One region of the Heyndrickxia sp. FSL K6-6286 genome, then DNA from elsewhere that is predicted to be linked to it. Evidence: a T-box and tRNA genes for the amino acid it is inferred to sense, from the RefSeq annotation. Region 1 holds a T-box; the other regions hold tRNA genes.
What was found. The T-box of region 1 lies ahead of tyrS (tyrosine--tRNA ligase). A T-box ahead of a tRNA ligase gene usually reads a tRNA of that ligase, here a tRNA-Tyr.
Positions count from the first base shown of each region.

Region 2: it has a tRNA-Tyr gene. The T-box ahead of tyrS (tyrosine--tRNA ligase) is inferred to sense a tRNA for this amino acid. The anticodon was not compared.
Region 3: it has a tRNA-Tyr gene. The T-box ahead of tyrS (tyrosine--tRNA ligase) is inferred to sense a tRNA for this amino acid. The anticodon was not compared.

Region 1 is NZ_CP152029.1:1,573,718-1,576,969, reverse strand. It holds gene MHI39_RS07880 (ImmA/IrrE family metallo-endopeptidase) at 1-266, shown strand, start outside; gene tyrS (tyrosine--tRNA ligase) at 385-1,644, opposite strand; T-box leader at 1,759-1,980, opposite strand; gene MHI39_RS07870 (transglycosylase domain-containing protein) at 2,119-3,252, shown strand, end outside.
Region 2 is NZ_CP152029.1:4,601,458-4,604,709, reverse strand. It holds tRNA gene MHI39_RS23295 (tRNA-Glu) at 1-61, shown strand, start outside; tRNA gene MHI39_RS23290 (tRNA-Val) at 81-156, shown strand; tRNA gene MHI39_RS23285 (tRNA-Lys) at 308-380, shown strand; tRNA gene MHI39_RS23280 (tRNA-Gly) at 405-479, shown strand; tRNA gene MHI39_RS23275 (tRNA-Leu) at 490-575, shown strand; tRNA gene MHI39_RS23270 (tRNA-Arg) at 660-736, shown strand; tRNA gene MHI39_RS23265 (tRNA-Pro) at 741-817, shown strand; tRNA gene MHI39_RS23260 (tRNA-Ala) at 828-903, shown strand; tRNA gene MHI39_RS23255 (tRNA-Met) at 922-998, shown strand; tRNA gene MHI39_RS23250 (tRNA-Ile) at 1,003-1,079, shown strand; tRNA gene MHI39_RS23245 (tRNA-Ser) at 1,089-1,181, shown strand; tRNA gene MHI39_RS23240 (tRNA-Met) at 1,350-1,423, shown strand; tRNA gene MHI39_RS23235 (tRNA-Asp) at 1,453-1,529, shown strand; tRNA gene MHI39_RS23230 (tRNA-Tyr) at 1,553-1,637, shown strand; tRNA gene MHI39_RS23225 (tRNA-Trp) at 1,648-1,721, shown strand; tRNA gene MHI39_RS23220 (tRNA-His) at 1,724-1,799, shown strand; tRNA gene MHI39_RS23215 (tRNA-Gly) at 1,819-1,892, shown strand; tRNA gene MHI39_RS23210 (tRNA-Ile) at 1,904-1,980, shown strand; tRNA gene MHI39_RS23205 (tRNA-Asn) at 1,999-2,073, shown strand; gene MHI39_RS23200 (TetR/AcrR family transcriptional regulator) at 2,231-2,833, shown strand; gene MHI39_RS23195 (MFS transporter) at 2,946-3,252, shown strand, end outside.
Region 3 is NZ_CP152029.1:608,843-612,094, reverse strand. It holds gene MHI39_RS03315 (NUDIX hydrolase) at 1-134, opposite strand, end outside; gene MHI39_RS03310 (SIMPL domain-containing protein) at 230-910, opposite strand; tRNA gene MHI39_RS03305 (tRNA-Arg) at 1,260-1,333, opposite strand; tRNA gene MHI39_RS03300 (tRNA-Ser) at 1,342-1,432, opposite strand; tRNA gene MHI39_RS03295 (tRNA-Asn) at 1,443-1,517, opposite strand; tRNA gene MHI39_RS03290 (tRNA-Ile) at 1,535-1,611, opposite strand; tRNA gene MHI39_RS03285 (tRNA-Gly) at 1,630-1,703, opposite strand; tRNA gene MHI39_RS03280 (tRNA-Gln) at 1,729-1,803, opposite strand; tRNA gene MHI39_RS03275 (tRNA-His) at 1,818-1,893, opposite strand; tRNA gene MHI39_RS03270 (tRNA-Tyr) at 1,900-1,984, opposite strand; tRNA gene MHI39_RS03265 (tRNA-Thr) at 1,997-2,072, opposite strand; tRNA gene MHI39_RS03260 (tRNA-Phe) at 2,134-2,209, opposite strand; tRNA gene MHI39_RS03255 (tRNA-Asp) at 2,366-2,442, opposite strand; tRNA gene MHI39_RS03250 (tRNA-Met) at 2,471-2,544, opposite strand; tRNA gene MHI39_RS03245 (tRNA-Ser) at 2,714-2,806, opposite strand; tRNA gene MHI39_RS03240 (tRNA-Ile) at 2,814-2,887, opposite strand; tRNA gene MHI39_RS03235 (tRNA-Met) at 2,907-2,980, opposite strand; tRNA gene MHI39_RS03230 (tRNA-Ala) at 2,996-3,068, opposite strand; tRNA gene MHI39_RS03225 (tRNA-Pro) at 3,080-3,156, opposite strand; tRNA gene MHI39_RS03220 (tRNA-Arg) at 3,161-3,237, opposite strand.

The sequences.
Region 1 (3,252 bases):
TTCATATTAATGAAAAGGCGAGTGAATATGGAAAAAAGTTCATTTGTGGTCATGAATTAGGACATGTAATTTTGCATCCAGAGGTAAATACTCCTTTCTTAAAAAAGAGTACCTTTTACTCTGCTGATAAGAAGGAAAAAGAAGCAAATATATTTGCAATAGAATTATTATTTCCAGACAGTATGTTGGAAGTAGAAAATATCACTTTATATGAAGCATTAGAACAATATAAAATTCCAAAAAACTTAACGAAATTAAACTACTAAAATTTTTTTACCTTCAATGGAAACATTGTTAAAGGATATAACCAGAAAAAACTGCACCACTATTGTTAGTGTTATTGATTCTAACAATTATGGTGCAGATGATTTCTATCTATTATCATTAATAACGGATAAGGTAATACTTTTTCTTCCCTCTACGTATAATCGTAAATTGCTCTTCAATACGATCCTGTTCACCTAGCACATACTGTACATCTGTATTTCTATCGCCATTAATATAGACTGCTCCATTCTGAATATCTTCACGAGCTTGTCGTTTAGAAGGTGAAATTTTAGCTTCCACTAATAAGTCAACTAACCCTATTTCTTCGCTATTACTGAAATTGATCGATGGAACATCCTTAAAGCCTTGTTTTATTTCTTCAGCTGTCAAATTTTTTACTTCCCCACTGAAAAGAGCATCTGTAATTTTTATAGCTTGCTTTAACGAATCTTCGCCATGTATTAAACGAGTCATTTCTTCTGCTAATGCTTTTTGTGCATGACGTAAATGTGGCTCTTCTTCAACAGCTTTCTCAAGCTTCTCGATTTCATCACGAGATAAGAATGTAAAGTATTTAAGATACTTCACAACATCTGCATCTGCTGTATTAATCCAAAATTGATAGAATTCATATGGTGATGTCTTTTCTGGATCTAACCATATTGCTCCACTTTCCGTTTTGCCAAATTTCGTTCCATCTGCTTTTGTCACTAAAGGAATCGTTAAGCCAAAGGCTTTTTCCCCTTCAGGATTCATTTTACGAATCAACTCTAAACCAGTCGTAATATTTCCCCATTGGTCACTTCCACCAATTTGCATTCTACAGTTATGATTTTTGTGTAGATGGTAGAAATCAATAGCTTGTAAAATCGTATAAGTAAACTCAGTAAATGAAATACCTGTTTCAAGGCGAGATGCAATTGTATCTTTTGCTAACATATAATTAACACCAATGTATTTCCCGTAGTCACGTAAAAATGTGACTAAATCCATTGATCCTGCCCAATCATAGTTATTTGTCATAATTGCGCCATTTTCGCCTTCAAAATCAAAGATTTGTTCCAGTTGTTGCTTAATACTTTTCACATTATATTCAACGGTTTCTAATGTTTGAAGCTTACGTTCTTCCTTCTTACCACTTGGGTCTCCAATGAGGCCAGTAGCTCCACCAACTAAAACGATGGGACGATGCCCTTCTCTTTGAAATCTTCTTAACGTTAGAAATGGAAGTAAATGACCAATATGCATACTATCAGCAGTTGGATCAATCCCACAATACAGGGAAATTTTTTCCTTATCTAATACTTCACTGATTCCATCCTCATCTGTTTGCTGATAAATAATACCTCTCCATTGTAATTCCTCTAATAAATTCATGCTACCAACTCCTTCATGTAAAAAAAATATAGTTTTCAATTAGTGAACGATTTTCTGAAAAACCAATTCAATTAGAAATTTGTAGAGAAATAAAAACGTCCCTTCGCAATCATGCGAAGGGACGATTATTTACCGTGGTACCACCCAACTTGAGAAAAATATAATTTCTCCACTCTTGTTCTATAACGGTTTAATCCGTTTACTGCTACTTACATTTTTCACAGTAAAAGCTCCAGGAAGTAATTCATCTAAGCTATTTGTATCGATTCTCACCAACCATCGACTCTCTACAATAACAGGGATAGAAAGACTACTTTTTCCTCTCAATGCTTATTCTATTTAGTTGCGTATGAAAACTTAATCTATTTTAAACATAAATAAAAATGAATGTCAATTAATTTCAGATTTCGATCGATTTTAACATTTTCCATATTAAATTATGCTATAATGTAGGTGATTTTAAGGGGGTATATAATGAAAGAAACATCAAACAAATGGGTAAAAAGTCTCCAAAAGTTTTTCTCTTTTTTTCAAAATGAAAGACTTCAAAAAAATTCAAGAATAACCTATGGAGTTATCTGGAACCTATTATTAATATTATTTATTGTTTGTATTATAGGTGGAGCATTTGCTGGAGGGATCGGTGCAGGGTATTTCGCCTCACTAGTGAAAGATGAACCTACTCGTTCTTACGCCCAAATGAAAAAAGATATTTATAATTATGAAGAAACCTCCAATCTTTACTTTGCAGATAATGTTTATTTAGGAAAAGTACGATCTGATTTAGAACGTGAAGAAGTAAAAATTGAAAATGTGTCAAAATACCTCAAAGACGCCTTAATCGCAACGGAAGATAAATATTTCTATGAACATAATGGTATCGTGCCAAAAGCCCTACTACGTGCAGTATTTCAAGAAGTAACCAATTCCTCAACGCAAACTGGAGGTAGTACATTAACACAGCAAATAATCAAAAACCAAATACTTACAAATGAAGTCTCTTTTGATCGAAAGGCAAAAGAAGTTCTCTTAGCTCTTCGACTTGAACAATTCTTTAAGAAGGATGAGATTTTAGAAGCGTATATGAATGTTTCTACATTTGGTAGAAATTCATCTGGTCAAAATATTGGTGGGGTTGAATCAGCTGCTAAAGGATTATTCGGTGTCTCAGCAAAGGATTTAAATTTAGCACAATCAGCCTTTATTGCAGGTTTACCACAAAGCCCTTTTATGTACACACCTTTTACCAATGATGGCAAGCTAAAAAGTAAGGAAGGCTTAGAACCTGGTTTAAATCGGATGAAACTGGTTCTACACCGAATGAATGAAAATGGATATATTACAGATAAACAATACAAAGAAACGATCAATTATGATATTGTTAAAGATTTTATAAAGCCTCAAAAAAATCCACTTGATAAATATCCATGGCTAACAAACGAAATTGAACAACGGGCAAAAAACATTATAGCTATTATGCTTGCTGAAAAAGATGGTTATAAAGAAAAAGATCTAAATAAAAATGCTAAGTTGTACGAAAAATATATCACTCTAGCAGATCGTAATATTAGACAAAATGGGTATAACATTCATACAACCATTAATAAA
Region 2 (3,252 bases), 2.2 Mb from region 1:
GCGGTTAAGACACCGCCCTTTCACGGCGGTAACACGGGTTCGAATCCCGTACGGGTCACCATTAAATAAATTTTTATATTGGAGGATTAGCTCAGCTGGGAGAGCACCTGCCTTACAAGCAGGGGGTCGGCGGTTCGATCCCGTCATCCTCCACCATTAATTATTTTGATAGTGGTGCAATATTTTTTGTGTAATAAAATAGTTGGATTTTTTTGACGTTTGAAAAGTCGGAATAAATAATTTACAATATAAATGTACGAGCCTTTATATTTAAAATTATAGACTACACGATCAATCATTTTATTATGAGCCATTAGCTCAGTTGGTAGAGCATCTGACTTTTAATCAGAGGGTCGAAGGTTCGAGTCCTTCATGGCTCATCAAAGTTTGCTTTGATTCAATTTGCGGAAGTAGTTCAGTGGTAGAACACCACCTTGCCAAGGTGGGGGTCGCGGGTTCGAATCCCGTCTTCCGCTCCAAACAACCCTTGCCGGGGTGGCGGAACTGGCAGACGCACAGGACTTAAAATCCTGCGGTAGGTGACTACCGTACCGGTTCGATTCCGGTCCTCGGCACTAGAAATTTTTACGAAGTAAAAGATTTAAGGATTTTTGCGCAGCAAAAGATCCTTCCATAAAATATCTTACGATATAAATCATGCGCCCGTAGCTCAATTGGATAGAGCGTTTGACTACGGATCAAAAGGTTAGGGGTTCGACTCCTCTCGGGCGCGCCATGAACGGGAAGTAGCTCAGCTTGGTAGAGCACATGGTTTGGGACCATGGGGTCGCAGGTTCGAATCCTGTCTTCCCGACCATTATATAATTGGGGCCTTAGCTCAGCTGGGAGAGCGCCTGCTTTGCACGCAGGAGGTCAGCGGTTCGATCCCGCTAGGCTCCACCAATATCTAAAATATACTATGGCGGCGTAGCTCAGCTGGCTAGAGCGTACGGTTCATACCCGTGAGGTCGTGGGTTCGATCCCCTCCGCCGCTACCATAGAGGACCTTTAGCTCAGCTGGTTAGAGCAGACGGCTCATAACCGTCCGGTCGTAGGTTCGAGTCCTACAAGGTCCACCATATATAATTGGAGGAATACCCAAGTCTGGCTGAAGGGATCGGTCTTGAAAACCGACAGGCGGGTTACACCGCGCGGGGGTTCGAATCCCTCTTCCTCCGCCATAAATATTCCTTTGAAAACTTTTTATATTATCATCGCGGGGTGGAGCAACGAGCGTTACTTCATCGAACAACTGCGAGTTGTACCGATTGAGCTGCTACTAGAACAGGCATACTGAAATCGGGACAGTTGATAGTAAGATTGGATTAAAAAACTTTTTATAATATCGTCGCGGGGTGGAGCAGTCTGGTAGCTCGTCGGGCTCATAACCCGAAGGTCGCAGGTTCAAATCCTGCCTCCGCAATCATTTTCAAGTAAACTTGAAAGAAATTTGGTCCGGTAGTTCAGTTGGTTAGAATGCCTGCCTGTCACGCAGGAGGTCGCGGGTTCGAGTCCCGTCCGGACCGCCATTAATTTATGCAAAGATTAATATGGAGGGGTAGCGAAGTGGCTAAACGCGGCGGACTGTAAATCCGCTCCCTCAGGGTTCGGCGGTTCGAATCCGTCCCCCTCCACCATATATAATATAGGGGCATAGTTTAAAGGTAGAACTAAGGTCTCCAAAACCTTCAGTGTGGGTTCGATTCCTACTGCCCCTGCCATGGCGGATGTGGCGAAGTGGTTAACGCATCGGATTGTGGTTCCGACATTCGTGGGTTCGATTCCCATCATCCGCCCCATACTTAATGAATGAATATTGCGGGTGTAGTTTAGTGGTAAAACTACAGCCTTCCAAGCTGTTGTCGTGAGTTCGATTCTCATCACCCGCTCCAAAATACATAAAGGGCCTATAGCTCAGCTGGTTAGAGCGCACGCCTGATAAGCGTGAGGTCGATGGTTCGAGTCCATTTAGGCCCACCATTTTTTATATTTATATATTCCGCAGTAGCTCAGTGGTAGAGCTATCGGCTGTTAACCGATCGGTCGTAGGTTCGAATCCTACCTGCGGAGCCATTTTTATAAAAGATTTCAAGAGCGCATTAGCTCTTTTTTTGTATATTGAATAGTAACATGGTCAAAATAGCCTAGCTTGAAAAGGTTATTTATTTTTGTTAATATACAGAATGAACGTTCAGTATTAATGTTAATATTGGCATTGGAGTTGAAATAGTTGAATAAAAAGAAAATCCAAAGTGAACAAACCAAAAAGCGTGTAGCAGATGCTGCAAGGAATCTTTTTGCTAATAAAGGATATAAAGCCACTTCAATTGAAGATATTGTTGAAGCTACCGGGAGTAGTAAAGGGAATATATATTACCACTTTAAAAGTAAGGAAGGATTATTTTTATATTTATTAGATGAATGGGATAAAGAGTGGGAACAGAAATGGGTAGAAAAAGAATCATTATATAAAACAACGAAGGAAAAACTTTTTGGGATGGCCGAACAAATGGTTCTTGATGATTTGAATCACCCACTTACAAAAGCAGCTGATGAGTTTTTTAATAATGAAGAAAAGACTGGTGAGATTGAAGAACGAATTGCAGAGATGGTAATGGGACATTTGAAATTTAATCAAAAATTAATTCAGCAAGGGATAGATAGTGGTGAATTTAGAAAAGAAGACGTAGAAAGTCTCGCTATTATTCTAGAAAGCTTATTAATTGGTCTAAGCCAGATGTCAAGAAAGTCAACAGTTGAGGAGGCATTAACTTTATATAAATTAGCATTTAATGTATTTTTATTTGGAATATCAACAAGCTCTAATAGATAAAATAAGTGAGGGATTACACCTGGAAGGATCTTGCATAGACCAGGTAAGGGTAATCCTGTAATTTAATATAGAATGAACGTTCAGTATTTCTAAGTTCATGAGGAGGTTATTTATGTCATTATTGTTCAGAAATAGGGGAGCTATATTGCTTCTTATGCTAAATATATTTTTAATTTTTACGGGAATTGGTCTTGTTATACCTATAATGCCAACTTATATGATCGAGCTACATATTAATGGGAGCATCGTAGGATTGCTTGTTGCAGCTTTTTCTCTCACCCAGCTTATCTTCTCTCCATTTGGTGGGAAACTATCAGATTCAATAGGCAGAAAAAAGATTATTATTGCTGGAATGATCATTTTTGCTGTTTCTGAATGGATATTTGGAGTAGCTAATTCATCATTTCTTCTATTCGCTT
Region 3 (3,252 bases), 960 kb from region 1:
CCATACTCAATACCTCCTCCAACTGGACGATAAAAATAATTTCCTGTTTTCGGATCAATCCCTTCCGATACTAGAATTGAATCGCCTTTTTGAAAAATACAAATCGCTAAAGGTCGAATGATTCCCTTTCTCATGTAAAAACCCCCAATCTCTAGAATATTATCAATTCAACTTTTGCATGAGAAAATCCTTTTTTATCTGAAATAAAATTTCTAGTACTTCATCTTTCTTATGAAAAATAAGCAAATTCTGCTTCAATCATGGCTTTTATCTGAGTTTGCCCTGTTTGAATGGGAGTTCCTTCACTTTTTGCAAATAACGCTACATGGAAAGGTGATGTTGAGGGGGCCGAAGATATTTCAGTGATTTTTACTGGAATGTGATAAAAGGATATGGCTAATTGCTTCGTAATTGTTGCTGCCTTTTGCTGGGCATCCTTTAACGCTAGGGACAAAGCTTGATGGTAATATGCCTCGGGTTGGGCTAATGTAAATTGAATATATGCTATCATATTAGCCCCATTCTGCACGGCTACATCTATAACATTCCCTGTTAAATTAATCTCTTTAATTATTCCCTTAATGAGATGTGTAACTTTATAACCCTGCCTGATTATTTTTCCATTTTCACTTTCATATTGGACATCGATACGGTAATCAACAGTTTTTATCTCGTCATTGGCTATTCCCATTTGTAAAAATGCCTGAATGATTCTTGACATTACTCTTGTATTTTCTAACTGTGCTGTACTGACATCTTTATTTTCTGTCACTACACCTAATGTGATCTCCGCCATATCCGGTTGAGCGTTCACCAATCCTTCACCAGAAACCTTCATAAGATGTTTTTGCTTTCGATAAATTTGTGAATCTCTTGCTGAAACATGTGGATAATTTTGTTTACTATTCACATTATCCCCCCTTTTAAATACTAAGTCTTATGAATTTGCTGGGAGGGATATTCACTACAATATAAAAAATTATATTTATCCACAATTATGTTAATCTCGGTGATTTAAGATGTGTCTTAATACCGTCGGATGATACACATTTTTGAGGGTTTGACTTCATTATGTGTCTCAAGACCGGCGCGTGAGACACATTTTTTGGGGTTTGCATTCATTATGTGTTTTAACTCTAGGAATGAAACATATTTTATAAATTTTTTAATACTTTATTTGCTTTACTATGAGACTATGAAGGATTTTGGAAAAATAAAAACCTCTACTTTTTATGTAGAGGTTTTTCATTATGATTTTACGCGCCTTAGAGGATTCGAACCTCTGACCCACAGCTTAGAAGGCTGTTGCTCTATCCTGCTGAGCTAAAGGCGCATTCATTCTGGCGGAGAAAGAGGGATTTGAACCCTCGCGCCGGTTACCCGACCTACACCCTTAGCAGGGGCGCCTCTTCAGCCACTTGAGTATTTCTCCATACAAAAAATGGCTCCGCAGGTAGGATTCGAACCTACGACCGATCGGTTAACAGCCGATTGCTCTACCACTGAGCTACTGCGGAACAGGAAAATTTATAGATGGTGGGCCTAAATGGACTCGAACCATCGACCTCACGCTTATCAGGCGTGCGCTCTAACCAGCTGAGCTATAGGCCCGTTATAAGTGATTATGTATGGAGCGGGTGATGAGAATCGAACTCACGACAACAGCTTGGAAGGCTGTAGTTTTACCACTAAACTACACCCGCAGATCTCTTATCTTGAAGTAAAATATGGCTGGGCTAGCTGGATTCGAACCAACGAGTGACGGAGTCAAAGTCCGTTGCCTTACCACTTGGCTATAGCCCAATAAGTATTAATAATGGGGCGGATGATGGGAATCGAACCCACGAATGTCGGAACCACAATCCGATGCGTTAACCACTTCGCCACATCCGCCATAAATGGTGGAGGGGGACGGATTCGAACCGCCGAACCCTGAGGGAGCGGATTTACAGTCCGCCGCGTTTAGCCACTTCGCTACCCCTCCACAAATGAAAAATGGTGCCGGCCAGAGGACTTGAACCCCCAACCTACTGATTACAAGTCAGTTGCTCTACCAATTGAGCTAGGCCGGCATTAATAAATTATTATCCCCCAAAAGAGGAATAATATCAACATGATTAAATTTGCATTAAATGGTGGCTCGGGACGGAATCGAACCGCCGACACATGGATTTTCAGTCCATTGCTCTACCGACTGAGCTACCGAGCCAAATATAATATTTATTTTCTATATAAAATTGTATTCGCCATCGTCCCAATTTCAGAAAGCTTATTCAAGCTGTGGCTCAATTGGTACGCTGATGTATTGCTTTGTAGCCTATTCGGACGTGCTCTACCGACTGAGCTACCGAGCCATATTATAAAATGGCGGTCCGGACGGGACTCGAACCCGCGACCTCCTGCGTGACAGGCAGGCATTCTAACCAACTGAACTACCGGACCAAAATTCTTTCAAGAATACTTGAAATGATTGCGGAGGCAGGATTTGAACCTGCGACCTTCGGGTTATGAGCCCGACGAGCTACCAGACTGCTCCACCCCGCGATGATAGTATAATTAATTTTTTAATCCAATCTTATCATCAACTGTCCCGATTTCAGTATGCTTATTCTAGTAGCAGCTCAATCGGTACAACTCGTAGTTGTTCGATGAAGTAACGCTCGTTGCTCCACCCCGCGACGATATTATTAAAAATTTTTTAAAGGAATAGTTATGGCGGAGGAAGAGGGATTCGAACCCCCGCGCGGTGTAACCCGCCTGTCGGTTTTCAAGACCGATCCCTTCAGCCGGACTTGGGTATTCCTCCAAATAAATGGACCCTGTAGGACTCGAACCTACGACCGGACGGTTATGAGCCGTCTGCTCTAACCAGCTGAGCTAAGGGTCCTTTACTCCAAAAATATTAATAGCGGCGGAGGGGATCGAACCCCCGACCTTACGGGTATGAACCGTACGCTCTAGCCAGCTGAGCTACACCGCCATTTTAAAATTAATATGGAGCCTAGCGGGATCGAACCGCTGACCTCCTGCGTGCAAAGCAGGCGCTCTCCCAGCTGAGCTAAGGCCCCATGAATTTTCCTGGTCGGGAAGACAGGATTCGAACCTGCGACCCCATGGTCCCAAACCATGTGCTCTACCAAGCTGAGCTACTTCCCGTTCATGGCGCGCCCGAGAGGAGTCGAACCCCTAACCTTTTGATCCGTAGTCAAACGCTCTATCCAATTGAGCTACGGGCGCATACTTGTATTTTAC